Regions from separate parts of the Chryseobacterium sp. 1B4 genome, predicted to be linked through region 2. Evidence: riboswitches for the same ligand, from Rfam matches in the RefSeq annotation. Region 2 holds a riboswitch; the other holds the start of a gene.
The links. Region 2 has a riboswitch for cobalamin ahead of OWR28_RS01545 (TonB-dependent receptor domain-containing protein). Riboswitches for the same ligand answer to the same signal wherever they lie in the genome.
Positions count from the first base shown of each region.

Region 1: another riboswitch for cobalamin. It lies ahead of OWR28_RS18530 (acyl-CoA thioesterase); the one in region 2 lies ahead of OWR28_RS01545 (TonB-dependent receptor domain-containing protein).

Region 1 covers NZ_JAPNUF010000008.1:467,691-475,915, forward strand. The annotation lists partial or broken gene OWR28_RS18515 (endonuclease MutS2) at 1-1,031, shown strand, start outside; gene OWR28_RS18520 (ATP-binding cassette domain-containing protein) at 1,721-2,383, shown strand; gene OWR28_RS18525 (hypothetical protein) at 2,506-3,213, shown strand; cobalamin riboswitch at 3,248-3,427, shown strand; gene OWR28_RS18530 (acyl-CoA thioesterase) at 3,543-3,926, shown strand; gene OWR28_RS18535 (HD domain-containing protein) at 3,977-4,567, opposite strand; gene OWR28_RS18540 (XAC2610-related protein) at 4,576-5,151, opposite strand; gene OWR28_RS18545 (PadR family transcriptional regulator) at 5,653-5,982, shown strand; gene OWR28_RS18550 (PspC domain-containing protein) at 5,994-6,857, shown strand; gene OWR28_RS18555 (hypothetical protein) at 6,818-7,714, shown strand; partial or broken gene OWR28_RS18560 (1-acyl-sn-glycerol-3-phosphate acyltransferase) at 8,031-8,225, shown strand, end outside.
Region 2 covers NZ_JAPNUF010000002.1:111,822-120,046, forward strand. The annotation lists gene OWR28_RS01535 (AraC family transcriptional regulator) at 1-1,019, opposite strand, end outside; gene OWR28_RS01540 (T9SS type A sorting domain-containing protein) at 1,175-2,488, shown strand; cobalamin riboswitch at 2,624-2,801, shown strand; gene OWR28_RS01545 (TonB-dependent receptor domain-containing protein) at 2,833-4,659, shown strand; gene OWR28_RS01550 (DUF5074 domain-containing protein) at 4,680-5,735, shown strand; partial or broken gene OWR28_RS01555 (CCA tRNA nucleotidyltransferase) at 5,889-7,305, opposite strand; gene OWR28_RS01560 (nuclear transport factor 2 family protein) at 7,343-7,687, opposite strand; gene OWR28_RS01565 (L-threonylcarbamoyladenylate synthase) at 7,791-8,225, opposite strand, start outside.

The sequences.
Region 1 (8,225 bases), on a different contig from region 2:
GAAATGTTTTTCTTTGAGAAAATCATGACTGATATTGGAGATAACCAGTCCATTGAAAATCACTTATCGACCTATTCATCGAGATTGAAAAAATGTCAGGAATCATCCGTGAGGCTGATGCCAATACGCTTTTGCTGATTGATGAATTCGGTACAGGTTCTGATCCTGAGCTGGGAGGTGCGCTGGCAGAAAGTTTCATGGAGTTTTTCTATGACAAAAAGAGTTTTGCTATCATCACTACCCATTACACCAATATCAAACTGGTGATAGAACAGCTCCCTAACGCTCAAAACGCAGCAATGCTCTTCAATGAAGAAACTTTGGAACCAATGTATAAGCTGGAAGTAGGGCAGGCAGGAAGTTCATTTACCTTTGAAGTTGCAGAAAAGAATAAAATTCCAAGGTTTATCATCCATTCTGCCAAGAAAAAGGTAGAACATGATATTGTTAATCTCGATAAAACGATTGTAAAACTGCAGCAGGAAAAATTTGAGGTTGAGAAACTGAAATCCGACCTTGCAGAAAGAAAAGAATCTGTAGAAGATAAACGTGATAACCTTCAGAAACTGAATGACCAGCTTCAGCAGAAACTTTTCAATTTCCAGAAGCTGTATGAAGAGGAACACCGTAAACTTCAGTTCGGAAATAAGATTGAGGCATTCATCGACAGCTATACCAAAGGAAAATCCAGAAAGGATGTTGTAAAAGATTTTGTAAAGCTCCTTGAACAGGAGAAATTCAGGAAATTAGGTACCGATAAGGATGAATCCAAACGTCTTCAGGTTGTTAAGAGAAAAATTACCCAACAGCTGAAAAAAGAGGAAGTGATTGAAAAAATTGCTGAAACCAATGAAAAACTGGAGGAAAAACGTAAAACCGACCGTGCTGTGTGGATGAAAGTCGGGCAGCGTGTTCGTATTACAGGAAGCACCAGTGTGGGTACCATTGAGAAAATCTCACGTAATAAAGTGATTGTCAATTACGGCACTTTCAAAACCACGATTGACGCGGATGAGCTTGAGAGAATTTAATTAGTCTGAGGATTAATGTATGCAAATACAGAGAGCACTTTTCAGTGCTCTCTCTTTTTATTTATTTCTTAATGAATCTTTTAATTTTTCTCTTGTATAAAGGTTTTTAATATATTTGAATTCATAAAGTTGTTTAAACTTTACAAAACCGCAAAAGTCACAAAAGGGTTCATTCTAAATGCTTGAGTTCACTGAAGTAAGTTTAAAATGATACCGCAGAAAAGTTCACATAAGATGAAAATCAAAGATTTTCACAAAACTTAGGTGTACTTATTATGCATAAGGTCTGGTTCTGAAAAAACTGAAGTGTTTAAAACTTTTGTGCCTTTTGTGGTTTAAATAACGATTATAAAAGTTTAAACAACCAACCTCCATATATTTAAATATCGGATACCTATTCTAAAAGTATTGAACATGGTCAGAAACTTTACTATTCTTTGGATTTTTTATAAAAAAACCCTCATTCCTACCTTGCTGTTTTCGTTACTTATTTCTTTTCTGCTCCCCTACAGAACTGAAACATTTGGATTAAGTTTTCTTTTAATTTTACCGGTTCTTCATTACTTTATGTACGAAGTAAGGTTTAAAAGCGAATATTATTTTTACGCTAATTCAGGATTTTCAAGAACTTTTCTTTGGACAGGAACGATATTATCAGGATTTCTTGTAAAAACTATAACACTGTTCTTATGAGTAAGCTTCATATTGATAGTGTAACAAAATCTTTCCATGAAAGGAAAATTCTGCAGGATATTTATATAGGATGCGAAACAGGGCAGGTTATAGGGTTATTAGGCAGAAATGGAAGCGGAAAATCAACATTGATGAACATTATTTTCGGCACTGAATATGGCGATACTCAGTTTATAAAATATGACAACACTATTCTGAAAAACATTTCCGACAGAAAAAACCGGATCTCCTATTTGCCACAGGAGCTGTTTCTACCCCAATATATAAAAATCAAAAACCTGATTCCCCTTTTTTGTAACCAAAAGAATACTGAATTACTTTTTAATTCAGAGTTTGTACAACCTTTTCTTCATGAAAAACCTAAAAACCTTTCCAAGGGTGAGCAGAGAATCATTGAAACCCTGATGATTATTTATTCTGAAGCGGATTTTATTTTACTGGACGAGCCATTTCATAGTCTTTCTCCTAAGGTTACTGAAGAACTAAAGAAAAATATACTTCTGGAGTCAGCCCATAAAGGATTTATTATTTCTGACCATAATTTTAAAGATGTTCTGGATATTTCTGTACTTATGTATCTGCTTTCAGACGGCCATCTGAAACAATTACAAGATTTAAATGAACTGCAGCGGTATAATTATCTTCCGAAAAGCATTTAATTTATATATTTGAAGGAACAAAAAATTTTCATGATGACTTTCATAAACAAAGCATTCTATTTATCTGCTTTCAGTATTTTTCTTTAGCCTTTGTAAAGGGGCAGAATAAAGTTCCTTTCGGAGTGGTAAAAGCTGACGAGGGATATGCCAATGTGCGGGTTCATAAAGACAATTACAGAAAAATTGTAGATAAGATCCGTATGCGCAAAGGTGATGTATTTGTTTATGTAAAGCCTGCTCCGGGAGAAACAGAATGGATCTGGATCAAATATCCCGAGAAACAGGATGATGACAAGCCGTTTGTGCGTTATGAAACTCTTGATAAAGAAGGAATGGTGAATAAAGAGCGTATTGCTTATATTGATCAGCTTCCCGCCTATACCCCTTCCAAATCTAAAAACGGAAGATCACTTATTTTCACCGACAATTCCGATCCTAAAATCCCTACTGCCCAAAGAAGCAAAGTGGTGATTGATATCTATCCTTCCAATGCAGGATACCGTAAAAAGGAAAAAGATGCGGAAGGAAAGCTCCTTACCATTGACAAAGTAAAACCCTGGGGAATCGGAAATGATCTTCCCGAAGGGATGACTGAAATCAAATCAATCAGGGTACAACAACCCGGAAGAGGTTCTGTTTTTGTAAGGGAAGCCATCAAAAACATGTTCCAGCCTACCATGGATTTTGAGAACGTCGGAGTAACTTCCCTTGATAACGATAATATTTTTCTTTATATGATCAACGGTTCAGGAGAAAACAGATATACAACGCTGTGGACCATCAAGAAAGGAAGGGTAATCAGCCAGATTATTTTCCATAATCCGGAATAAATTCATTATTTTTGCATCCGAAAAGTTTTAATACTTATTCATCACAGAAATTGGTTCTGCATCACTGCAGATTAAAAGGGAACCGTGTGAAAATCACGGACTGTCGCGCAACTGTAAGTAACTGAAGTCTTTATCAAAGATCCACTGTGCGAGGCATGGGAAGGAGATAAATGATGTTACAAGTCAGGAGACCTGCCTTTTTCTTAAACATGTAACTTTCGCGATCTGAAGTTGTATTGATCTGATGAATTGTTTCAGGAATTTCCAAAGTTCCTGTCATTGTTCTGTTGTTTTGATATCTCTCATTTCGCTTTAATTAATAATGATATATGACTACAGAAGAAAGAATTGAAGCATCCGAAACCAGAATCTTTAAAGCGGTTTTCCCTAACACAACCAATCATTACGATACCCTTTTCGGTGGTACGGCTATGCAGCTGATGGACGAAGTAGCTTTTATCACAGCAACCCGTTTTGCCAGAAAAAGGGTGGTAACGGTAAGCAGTGACAAAATCGATTTCAAAAAACCTATTCCTGCCGGAACTATTGTGGAACTGATCGGGAAGGTTTCATACGTAGGAAAAACCAGTATGAAAGTAAATGTTGAAATTTACACGGAGCAGATGTATTCCTACGAAAGAGAAAAAGCTATTGTAGGTGATTTTACTTTTGTAGCGATTGATGAATTCAAGAAACCAATTCAGATACTATAAATACTAAAAATTTCGGGCGGCCTCTGGCCGCCCGAAATTTTTCATTGAAATTATTTCAAAACCTTTTCCGTTTCCAGACTTCTGTTCAGTAAAAGTTCAAAGGCCTCACCCATTTCATCTGATGCCCTGCTGATCGCATTTTCAAGCATATTTCTGATTTGTTTTTCTGTGACTCCTGCTTCAGTCCAGCTTTTTCCCGCAGTATGGGAATTTAAGATAAACGGCATGATTCTGTCAATCCCGCAGGCGAAAATAGCATCCGGAGTCTTTTCTTCCTCAAACTCAAGCCATAGATTAAAGAACTCTGTACGTAAAGGTTCATCCAGAATTCCAAAGATCTTCTGGGCAGATGCCTTTTCTCTTTCAAACTTTCCTACCATTGCTTTTTCATCAAAAATAAAAGTATCTCCGGCTTCTATTTCAACCAGGTCATGAATGGAAAGCATCCTTATTACTCTTAGTAAATCAATATCTGCACGGTTTTTGGCATAAGGATAAAGGATCTGAGCCAGGATAATGATCTGCCATGAATGCTCTGCTGTATTCTCTCTCCGGGAATCGTCAGCATTGTAATTTCTTCGCTGCACATTTTTCAGAGCATCCACTGCCAGGATAAAATCGATTTCTTTCTGAATTTTCATCTTACTTTTTATTTTTTGTTATACTGATCTGCCGGATATACCTTGGTTTTGGTAATCCATTTATTATTGATCTTTTCTTTCGTTATTACCCTTACCTGATCCTCATTGGTCATATCTTCCTCTTTTTCAAGCACCCTGTCCAGCCCTTTGTTCGGAATGACAGCATATTCTGTTGTAAAAAGCCTGCAGCAACCGGACTTACCGTAGGAAATAAGACGTTTGCGTTTGGCGTCTGTTTCAAAAAAATCAAAACCACTCGAGCCCAGGTCTGTAAGTTCTTCACTTTTCACAAATGCCATTCTTGTGCTGTTGAATACATACACATCATAAGAAGCCGAGCTGTAATTTCCCATATTCCCGTTTCTTATCGCCACATCTTCGGTTCCGTCAAAATTAAAATCATCTGTAATGACTGAACGCTGGTCATTTGCCAGAGGAATCAGTTTCCCCGGAATCAATTTTTGTCCCTGTTTCGGATTTAAAACAAGGTTATCAGAAACAAAACTCTGTACCTTACTGTTATTATTGTCAAACAATTCTACCGTTCCTTTTCCTCCACATTGGCCATCATTACAATTTTCCACATGGATGATTGCGTTATATTTCTTGGATACATTTTTTATTTCAAACTGATATTGCCCAAAGCATAAAGGGCCCAATAAAAGAAATACCGGCAAGTGTTTATAGCTGTTCAAAATATTCATGGTAATTGTAAATGGATTAAGTGTCTTTTCCTAACAAAAATACGAATCATTATGCCGATCTCAAAATCCCAGGCTCTTTATAATGATAAGTGATAGATGATCAATAGTAAAAATAAAAGATGGAAGTGGCCTATATAGATAATTCTTAAAATTTAAAGTTTTTTTGGTCTTTTTTTGCCAAAATTTATTCTAACAAAAAATCAATACAAAAATTATATAGCTGATTATCAATTAATTAAATTATTTATTTTAAAAATTTCACTACTTTGTATTGCATAATACCATTTTATTTACATATCTTTGTAATGTAAAATTAGAATAGGCTCAGCTAGCTAGGAGCATTTTTCTAAAAATATAACTAATTAACAAAACTTATCAAAGATGAATACTGAAAATACCAAAGCGCAAATGCGAAAAGGAATTCTGGAATTCTGTATTCTAAGTCTCATCAATCACCGTGAAATGTATGTTTCCGATCTGATTGACGAACTGAAAAAAGGGAAACTGGATGTAGTGGAAGGGACCCTCTACCCTCTTCTTACAAGACTTAAAAACGGAGAGTTTCTCTCTTACAGATGGGAAGAATCTACTGGAGGCCCGCCCAGAAAATATTATCAGATCACAGAAAAAGGAAAACTTTTCCTGGATGAACTTCTCAATACATGGAATGAGCTGACAGCCTCAGTAAATCAAATTACCCAACAAAATTAAAAAACAAAGCTATGAACAAGACACTCTCAATAGGACTCGCAGGTTTTTCTTTTACCATAGAAGAACACGCATATATAAAGCTCAGCGATTACCTGAATGCACTGAGAAACTCACTGGAGGCTTCAGAAGCGGATGAGGTAATGCATGACATAGAAATAAGAATGGTGGAAATTTTCAAAGATTCTTTAGGAAAACGTGAAGTGATCAATGACACCGATGTAGAAAAGGTAATTGCACAGATCGGAAGCCCTGAAAAAATCGAAGAGCAGGAAGAGGCTTATTTTTCCGAAAAAACATCTGCCAGAAAAAATAATTCAGGAACTTATTATACAGATAAAAAACAGCTTTTCCGTGATCCGGAAAAACAAAAAGTAGCAGGAGTTTGCGCAGGTTTAGCTCAATATGTGGGAATGGACATCACTACAATGAGAGCAATCTGGCTTGGGATCTTTATCTTAGGAATTTTCACAGCAGCCATTTCCTCTTCATTAATAGGACTTTTATATGTAATCCTTTGGATCGTACTTCCAAAAGCTGAAACAGCAGCAGATTTCCTGAAAATGCAGGGAAAGCCTATGAACTTCGACAATCTTAAGAATGAGTCTAATAAGCTGGTACAATTTGCCAATGAATCTACTCAGAGGGTCGGAGAAATCTACACTGAAAACAAACCTTATATCAACAATGCAGGAAGCGGAATCTGGAATGTATTTAAGTACATCGTAGGAGGATTCTTCGTACTGATGGCTGTAGGAAGCATTATAGGAGTATTTGTATTATTCGGTCTTTTCGGGATGGATACAGACTTCCTGGTGCCAATGAAATCAGATTCTATATGGATGATCAGGGGCTGGATAAAGTACTGGCAGCCATGATGGTCATCGGAAGCTTAATTCCGGCAATCCTTTTCAGCTTATTAAGCATCAAGATCTTCTCTCCAAAAACAAAACTGAGAAATATCGGATGGGTTGTAGGAGGTTTATTTCTTCTTCTGATCGGACTGGGAACTTACTTCGGAATAAGCATGGCTAAGAAGGACATGATCTACAGAGGAAGCAAGGAAGATGTGGAAAATGTTGCCATCAATACTACTTCAGATACAGTGTATGTAGACGTAAAACAGGTTAATATCCCTCAAAACTTCAAAGCTTACAACAATAATATTTATTCAGATAAAAGATCCGTTTATGAAGAAGATTATATCTCTGTAGATGTTACAAGAAAACCGGATATCAAAACGCCTTATCTGATCATCAAAAAAGAAGGAAACGGATATAACTTCCCTATTCAGATGACTGTTCCTGTAGAAGTGGTAAATAATAAAGTATTACTTCCGAACTATATAAAATATCCGTATGAACACAGATTCAGAGACTATAGCCTAGATTATGAACTTGTAGTTCCACAAAAAATGGTGGTTATTTCAATGAAAAAAGACCGCATCAATATGGATGGGGATCTGGATGGAGATGGTATCAATGACAACGATCAGGATAATGACGACGACAATAACAATGTACGAATTGAAAAAAATAAAATCACGGTAAACGGTTCCAGTATCGAATACAACTCTGATGATAAAGACAGTATCATTGTAAACGGTAAAAAAGTTCCGAACAGCCAGGCAAAGAAAGTAATTGATTCTGCAGTGTCTACTATCAAGAAATCAAACAAGGACATGGACATCAAAATCAAAGACGGAAAAAACGAAATTTCCATACAAACTAAATAATTAACTTCAGAGAGTGGTAGAAGGTGTGAGTGGATGGCAACCGTTTGAAATTCACACCCTTCTTCTCTCAGAAAAGTGAAAATAAAACAATATTTAGTTTCCTATATGAAAAAAATGTTTTAATTTCGTAAAGCTAAAAATTTAATAACCAAACAAACAAAAACACAGCTTCATCATGATACAATTTGCAATGGAATTCGTAATGAAAATCGTAGATTTAATTAGCGGTTTGTTTTAAGAGCGATAATATTTCAATATATTTGTAAAGTATAACCAAAGTTTGGTTATACTTTTTTGTTTTTAACCCAAGAAATCTATGAAAAAGCTGATAGGCAAAGCAATGTTAAAGATATTAGGCTGGAAGGTCGTTCTGCAGGGCGATGTCAACAACCTGAACAGATGTATACTGGTAGTGGCTCCACATACCCATAACATGGAATACATTTTAGGAAATTTCGCCTACTGGTCTTTAGAAAAGCCTTTAAAAATTATCATTAAAGATGCCCACACC
Region 2 (8,225 bases):
ACAAGTTTTACAAGATACCGTATTCCTTCCCTGGAACTGGCATCTGTTTTTGTCTTTAGATCATTGCAGAGTTTATTGTACCGGTGGTACTTTGTATCATCATGAAGTGCATAATAGCTGCGGGATAATGACTCATAGATTTTAATTTTTAAATTATTGAAAGGCAGATTTTCAATCAGTGAAAGTCCGGCTTCCAGCTTTTCAACAGACGCTCTGTAATCCTGCTTCAGAAAATAATATTGAGATAGGTTTTCATAGGCAAGACCTAAGAGAAATGGCTGGTTTTTCTGATGCTCAAGATCATCAATAATACTTTTTATAAGAGGTTGATATTCGATAAGTTTATTTTGTTTCAGCAGATAGGAAGAACGGAAAATCCTGTTTTCCAGTTTTAATATTTTATTTTCTTCATTCTGACCGCTGAGGTATTGATTGCTTTTGTCCAGATTTTGCAGCGCTGTGGAATAATCCCGGTTGATCCCTGAGTTCAAAGCCTGAAGCTGATATAGTTTTGCGGTAGTAACTCTTAGAGCCACATCGTTACTTTTAAGAAGTTTCTGATCAGACAGGAGATAACTGATAATTCTCTTAGACTGATTGTATAAACCCAGATTCTGATACTGATCAGCAAGGTTATAATCACCGAAGATCTGCATAAAATAAGAAAGATTATTGTGCAGGTCAGGATCTTCTTTTTGAGCAAAAATATTTACAGATTGTACATAATCACCTTTCATAGCAAAAGCCTGGGAAATAATATTCTGAAGGATCATTTTGTGTTCTGTATTCTGATCACTGACAAGAATTCCCTGAGTATAGCTGATACATTCGTCAGAATTCTGATAGAGTTTCAGAAATGCCTTATCTGCCAGGATAGTAAAGTCAGGACCGGATTGTGCATTGGTGATAATGGAAAAGCCAATGAAAATAACAAGGAGAATTTCTTTGCTATGATCAAATAATTTTTGAATGAATACTGGGTTGTTTGTGTTTTTTTGAATAATTCGGGTAAAATCCATATTCAAAATATTGTTTTCTTATATGTTTGATTATTAATGTTTTAAAAATTATATTCTTTTGAAATTCACGAATTATGAAAGTCAATTTCTTTGGGTATGGTAAATATTATATTAATATTGTTTTCACCAATTAAAAAATCTAAATATAATAAAATATGAAAAATTTTTACAAAATGTCAATGAAAATATTAACAGCTTGCCTTTTTCTGAAATTGGGTATTGTGAAAGCTCAGCTTACTGTAATAGGCTTGGGGAATTATAATGTAGGAGCTGTTTCAGATAATGGAGTAGTAAGCTTGCATACAAGTGCAGGAGCTATATATAAATGGAATGCATCGGGAGGACTTGTACAGATAGGTTCAATATCAAACGGATATCCTGCTGCGGGCAGAACCATAGTTTCGAATGACGGGACCAAGATCTCATCTTCCGTTACAAATGCTGCAACAGGTTTCAATGAAATCTCGACTTATGATGTAGCTACGGGCACATGGGTAAACAGGGGAGGGCTGGTTCCTGCCGGCTGGGATGGCAGTGTAAGTTCTACCTGGGGGATGACAGCTAATGGTAATACAATTGTGGGGCTGGGATTCCTTACGGCAGCTAACGCACATGCTGTGAAATGGGATGAAGTAAACGGAATGGTAGATCTGGGAAGTATTGTTCAGGGACGAAGCTCCAGGGCAAACGCAATCAATGCTTCAGGAACGGTAATTGTCGGATGGCAGGACGAATCAAACGGTACCAGGAGTGGTGCGAAATGGCAGGATGGAGTAGAAAGCTTTATTACAGATAACAATGGAAATAATGTTGGAGAAGCGGGAGGTATTTCCGCAGACGGAAGTACAATCATCGGTTCAGCCAATCCTAATCCCTATGTTTGGAATGCAGTAAGCGGACTTACTTATATTACGCATCCTAATGCATCATTCAGTTTCAAGGGAGGAGCAACAGGAATTTCAGGGGATGGAACTAAAGTTATTGGATATTACAGAGCATTCGGAGCGCCTCCAATGTCTGGCGAGGGTTTTATATGGACCTCTGCCACCGGAAGAGTTAATCTGAATGATTATGCGGTATCCTTAGGAATTGCCACCAATGGAGTAACGATGGGACTTCCTCTGGCTATTTCTCAGGATGGAAAGAAAATTGCCGGAATGGGTGTGAATGCTTCCAATCAAATGGTTGCTTTTTATCTGGATGCATCTGAATATTTATCTGTGAATGATGTGGTAAAAGAAAAAAACAGCATGGGTATTTATCCTAACCCGGTTACTGATATTCTATATTTTAAAGGGACAGGAAAAATAGACAAGGCAGAGATTTATAATTTGGTTGGACAAAGAGTGAAATCATTCAATACTGTAGAAGGACAAATTGATGTTTCATCCTTGTCAAAAGGAGCTTACATTCTGGAATATTCTGTGAAGGGAGAAAAGCAACAGACTTATAAATTTATCAAAAAATAACATATATAAATAGTAAAGTAGTGGGATGAATGGCTGTTTTCAATATTGAAAGCGGCTGTTCTTTTTTGTTTACATACCCAAAAGATAACATTTTTAAGGCGAAGCACGGTTTTTTGTTGAATACACATAAAAAACTATCTTTGCAAAAATTTTGGTTTCCAGTATTTTGGAATGAAAAGGGAATCGGGTGTAACTCCCGGACTGTCCCCGCAACTGTAAATCGCAACACAAGTTTCTGCAAAAAACCACTGTTTAGCAACGGGAAGGAGCAGAATGCGAAAGTCAGGAGACCTGCCAGGATTATAACAAAAAACATATTGCTTTCGGAGGAAAAGTAAAAAGGTATGGATATAAAAAGATCTTTAGTACTGCTTTTTTCATCGTATGGTTGTTTTCTTTTTGGCCAAGAGAAAACCATTGACACTATTTATGTTTTCGACAACCAGATGAACAGGGTGAAACTTTTTCATCCCGTAAAAATAATTTCAGCAGAGGATGCTGAGAAGAACTCCAGCAACCTTTCGGAACTTCTGAGATTTCAATCACAGGTATTTATTAAGGAAAATGGCCGTGGCGCTGTTTCTTCACCTTCTTTCAGGGGGACTACCGCCCAGCAGACTGCATTTGTATGGAACGGAATTAATATCAATTCCAATTTTCTCGGACAGGGAGATATCAATAATATCGCATTGTTCGGATATGATCAGATCGGAATAAAAGCCGGCGGCGGAAGTGTTGTCTATGGAAGCGGAGCCATTGGGGGAAGCATTCACCTGAATAATACCCTCGATTTTAATAAAGGTTTCCATGGTTCTTTATTTTCTGAAGTGGCTTCCTTTAATACTTATAATAATTTTGTAAAAGGTTCTTACAGCAATGATAAGTTCAGCTTTAAAGCTTCAGGAAATTACTCCGTAAGTGAAAATGATTATAAGGTAAGTGACCTTAACTATGTCAACAGAAACGGGAATTATTACAATACAACGTTCAATGTAGGGGCATCCTATAGAATTACGAACGATCATAAAATTTCATGGCAGAGCCAGTTTTTTGATTCCTCACAGCATTATCCGGTGTATGAGGAAACAGGGACAAAAACTAAATATAAAACGCAAAGCGTAAGGAGCATTCTTTCCTGGGACTGGAACAAAACAAAGTTCAGCAACTCTTTTAAGGCTGCCTATACAGAGGAAAATTTCCAGTATTTCGGTTCGTTGACCCAACCTAAATCCAGCAGTGGAACCGGGAAAAATTATATTTTTAAAAATGATTTCAATTATTTCCTGAATTCAAAATGGAATTTTAATCTGATCGGAGAGTTTCAGGTCAATAAAGGAGAAGGATATCAGAACGGAATATCCACTGTCAGCAGAAATATAGGTTCCGTTTCAGGGCTATTACGGTATTTTGCAACGAAAGACCTGCGTTTTGAAGGTGGATTTAAAAAAGATTTTGTGGAAGATGTGAAATCACCGTTAATGTATTCATTCTCCGGAAAATGGAGCGCTGCAAAATGGTATGATGTGGGCATTAATGTCTCCAAAAATTTCAGATATCCGTCATTTAATGATATTTACTATGAACCGGGCGGAAATAAAGACCTGAGACCGGAAACCTCAACTCAGGTGGATATGACTAATGAGTTCAAAGTAGGAGATTTCAGGCTTAGCCTTTCTCCTTATTATATGAATATTACAGATCTTATTGTATGGCTGCCAACTGCTAAAGGGTACTGGCAGGCTTTTAATGTCAATAAAGCAGAATCTTACGGGCTGGAATCTCAGCTTTCTTTCAGCAAACAACTGGGAAGTCATAAAATCCATGCGAATGCAGGATATTATTATGCAAAATCTATTGATAAAGAAACAAACATGCAGAGACCTTACGTTCCTATACACAGAGGAACGGTTAATCTGGATTATGAATATGGTTTCTTTAAATTTTTTACCCAGACATTGCTGAACGGGGTTACCTACACCACAAGTGATGAAAAAAGGTCAGAAGCTATAGATCCTTATTTTCTTTTAAATATGGGTGTTTCTGCAACCCTGGCAAAAAAGTATACCTTAGGGTTTAAAGTGAATAATCTAACCAATACATACTATAAAACCGTTTCTTTCAATCCTTTACCGAAAAGAAACTATAGCGTGTATGCAGCAATAAATTTTTAATAATTAAAATTGAATAAATTATGAAAATAACTAAACTTTTAACTGTATTATTTGCAGTGGTACTATTGTTTAATATGTCTTCATGTACAAGTGATTCTGAGGAATTTGAAGTTTCTCCGATCACTTATCAGAACGGATATTTTATCTCTAATGAAGGTAATTATAACAGCCAGGGAGCTAAAGTAACTTTCGTGACGAGAGATTTAAGCCTTAAGCAGGATGATGTATATGGTTATAACAACAATAAAGATATCCTGGGTGATGTTCTTCAGACCATTGGTCTTAACGGAAATAAAGCTTATCTTGTTTTGAATAACTCAAACAAAATTGTTGTAGTAGACCGTTACACATTTAAGAAATTGGGAGTAATCACACAACAGCTTGATAATCCGAGAGGAATTGCTTTCGCTAATGACTTTATCTATGTTGCTAATACCAATTTCAGTGCACATACTCAAAGTATAACAAAGTATAAAGCTTCGGATTATTCATTTGTAAGCAAAATTAACATGACTGAAGTTTCTGATAAAACGGTAGAAGCGGGAGGAAATATTTTCGTACAAAATGCTTCATCAGGGTATGGAAACAAGATTACTTATATCAATACTTCCAACGACAGCAAAACTGAAATTACCGTTCCGAATGGTCAGATTGGAAACACTGTTTCTTACAAATCCAACGTTTACACAATTGCTTCCACGGCTACAGATTCTTACATCTATAAAATTTCAGGTACAGGAACTCTTACACCGGTAATTACACTGACAGGAATTCCAAGTGCTACCAACCTTCAGATTGATAATGACAAATTATACTTCAGTTCAGGCAATAAAGTGTACACAACAAGTTTAACTGCTCCGACAGTTCCTTCCAGCCCATTATTAACAGCTGCAGATGGAGGTCCTTACTTTACGTTGTATGGATTTAATGTTATTGACGGAAGAATTTTTGCTTCAGATGTAAAGGAGTTTACACAAGAAAGCGAAATGGTTGTATACTCAGCAGCTACAGGAAATAAGATTGTTACTGTAAAAACAGGAGGTATTGGGGCTAACGGAACTTTTCTGAACCCATAATAATTTATTACTTCTAAAAATAATTTTTTATTTTTTCATCATTTGTGTTTTTCCGGCCGGTTTCTTCGAAACCGGCCGGCTTTGTTTTCATAGTAAGCAAAAAAATCCGGCGGGATGGAACATCCCGCCGGATTTTTATATTTTATAACTTGATTATATTGTCAATCCCAGTTTCTCAGCTTCAGCTATCACAAACTTAGTAGCTTCTTCCTTTTCATTGGGAATTTCACCCTCCAGAATGGCTTCTTTTACTTTTTCCTTTAAAATACCGATTTCACGGCCCGGCTTAAGATTGAACATTTCCATAATCTCTTCACCGGTAATAGGCGGCTGGAAGTTTCTTACCTGATCCTTTTCTTCCACTTCTTTGATTTTTACCGCTACATATTCAAAGTTTTTTTGAACTTCTCCTGTTTCCTGGAGTTTTTTGTGGTAATATCTGCCTTGCAAAGGGTGAAAAGATCTTCCAGATTTTCTCCGGCATCAAATAAAAGTCTTCTTAAAGCAGAATCTGACGCGTCATCAGTGATCAGAGCAATGGGCCTTGACGAAAGCTTTACCATTTTCTGAACATATTTCATGTCACTTCCCAAAGGCAGTTTCAATCTTTGGAAAAGTGTTTTAACCATTTTGAGCCTAAAAACTCATGTCCATGGAATGTCCATCCCGTTCCTTCCACAAATTTTTTGGTTGGAGCTTTTCCAATATCATGAAGCAGGGCAGCCCAACGCAGCCAAAGGTTATCTGTATTCACGGAAATATTGTCTACTACTTCCAATGTATGGTAAAAGTTATCCTTATGTGTTTGCCCTTCCACTTCTTCCACACCCTTCAGTTCAATCAGTTCAGGAATAATCAGCTTTAAAAGGCCGGTTTGTTCCATTAATCTAAGACCAACAGAAGGTTTTTCGGAAAGCATGATCTTGTTGAATTCTACCATGATCCTCTCCATAGAAACAATCTTGATTCTTTCCGCTTCCTGCTGGATAGCTTGCAGGGAGTTTTCCTCAATTTTAAAATGTAAAGTAGAAGCAAAACGTACCGCTCTCATCATCCTTAAAGGATCATCAGAATAAGTCTGGGCAGGTTCCAGCGGAGTCCTTAAAATTCCTTTTTCAAGATCATCAATTCCATTAAAAGGGTCGATCAGTTCTCCGAAATTATTTTTGTTTAAAGAGATAGCCATCGCATTGATCGTAAAATCTCTTCTCTTCTGGTCATCCTCCAGACTTCCACCCTCTACTTCAGGCTTGCGGCTGTTTTCTGTATAACTTTCCTTTCTTGCCCCTACAAATTCAAGCTCAAGCTCCTTATATTTAATCATGGCTGTTCCGTAAGTCTTGAATACGGAAACCTTCAATTTCGGATCTATATCCTGAGCTACATTCTGGGCAAGCTCAATACCGCTTTGCTCCGTTACAAAATCTATATCTGTAGAAGCTTTTCTGTTCATCAGAAGGTCACGCACATAACCGCCTACAATGTATACGGACTGGTTATTCCTTTCTGCTGCTTCAGAAATGATTTTAAAAAGTTTTAAATTCTTATTTTGATTAAGATTGATTTTCATTGTTAATAACAGTGTCAATTTCTACCGGTGTCACCCATTAATCATAATGAGCATACATTCTACTAATTTTTCCATCTTCATTAAAAAACATGACTTCCACAGCATGTTTATCCATAATCGACTTATAAAATAATGCTACCGAATCTACTCCCGCCGTGGAATGGATCAGATCAAAATGAAGGTCCGGGAATTTATCCAGTGCCTTTCTCCAGTATTCACGGACAGCTTCTTTTCCTTTTAAAGAACTTTCTTTGCCGCCTGTAGCCATAGCAATCATGGGAGTGGTGATCTCAATGTCATCCGCGTAATGGGACAGAATATCCTCTAAATTGTGAGAATTCCAAATATTGACCCACGTTTGAGCAAATTTTTGATGATCCATAGCAAATAGTTTATGAGTTGAGTTTGCAAAGATAGAATTAAAAAGAAATCCTGCCAAGATGAACTGACAAGACTCTAAAAATAAACAGGTAATTTCAGAATAGTTATTCTCTCAGAACTTTTATCCTGTTGTCATTCCATATTTTGATTACCGAAGAACCCGAATATTTTGAAACCTTTTCTCTGTCTTCCTCTACAGCATAATCTACAAGGTCTATCATTTCCTGAGAAATATCAGAAAATTTCAATGGACTTTTCTCACCACTGAAGTTGGCTGAAGTAGATACCAAAGGTCTGTTTAATTTTGTAATCAGTTTTTTGCAGAAATCATTTTTTACAAGACGGATTCCGATACTTCCGTCTTCAGCAAGAAGCTCTTTAGGCAAGCCTCTTGGGTTTTCATAAACAATGGTTACCGGCTTTTCGCTGAGATCAATAATTTCCCATGCCATTTCAGGGACGTCTACCAGGTCCTGAAGTCTTTTCTCAGATTCCACAAGGATGATCATGGATTTATTCTTTTCACGCTTTTTGATTTC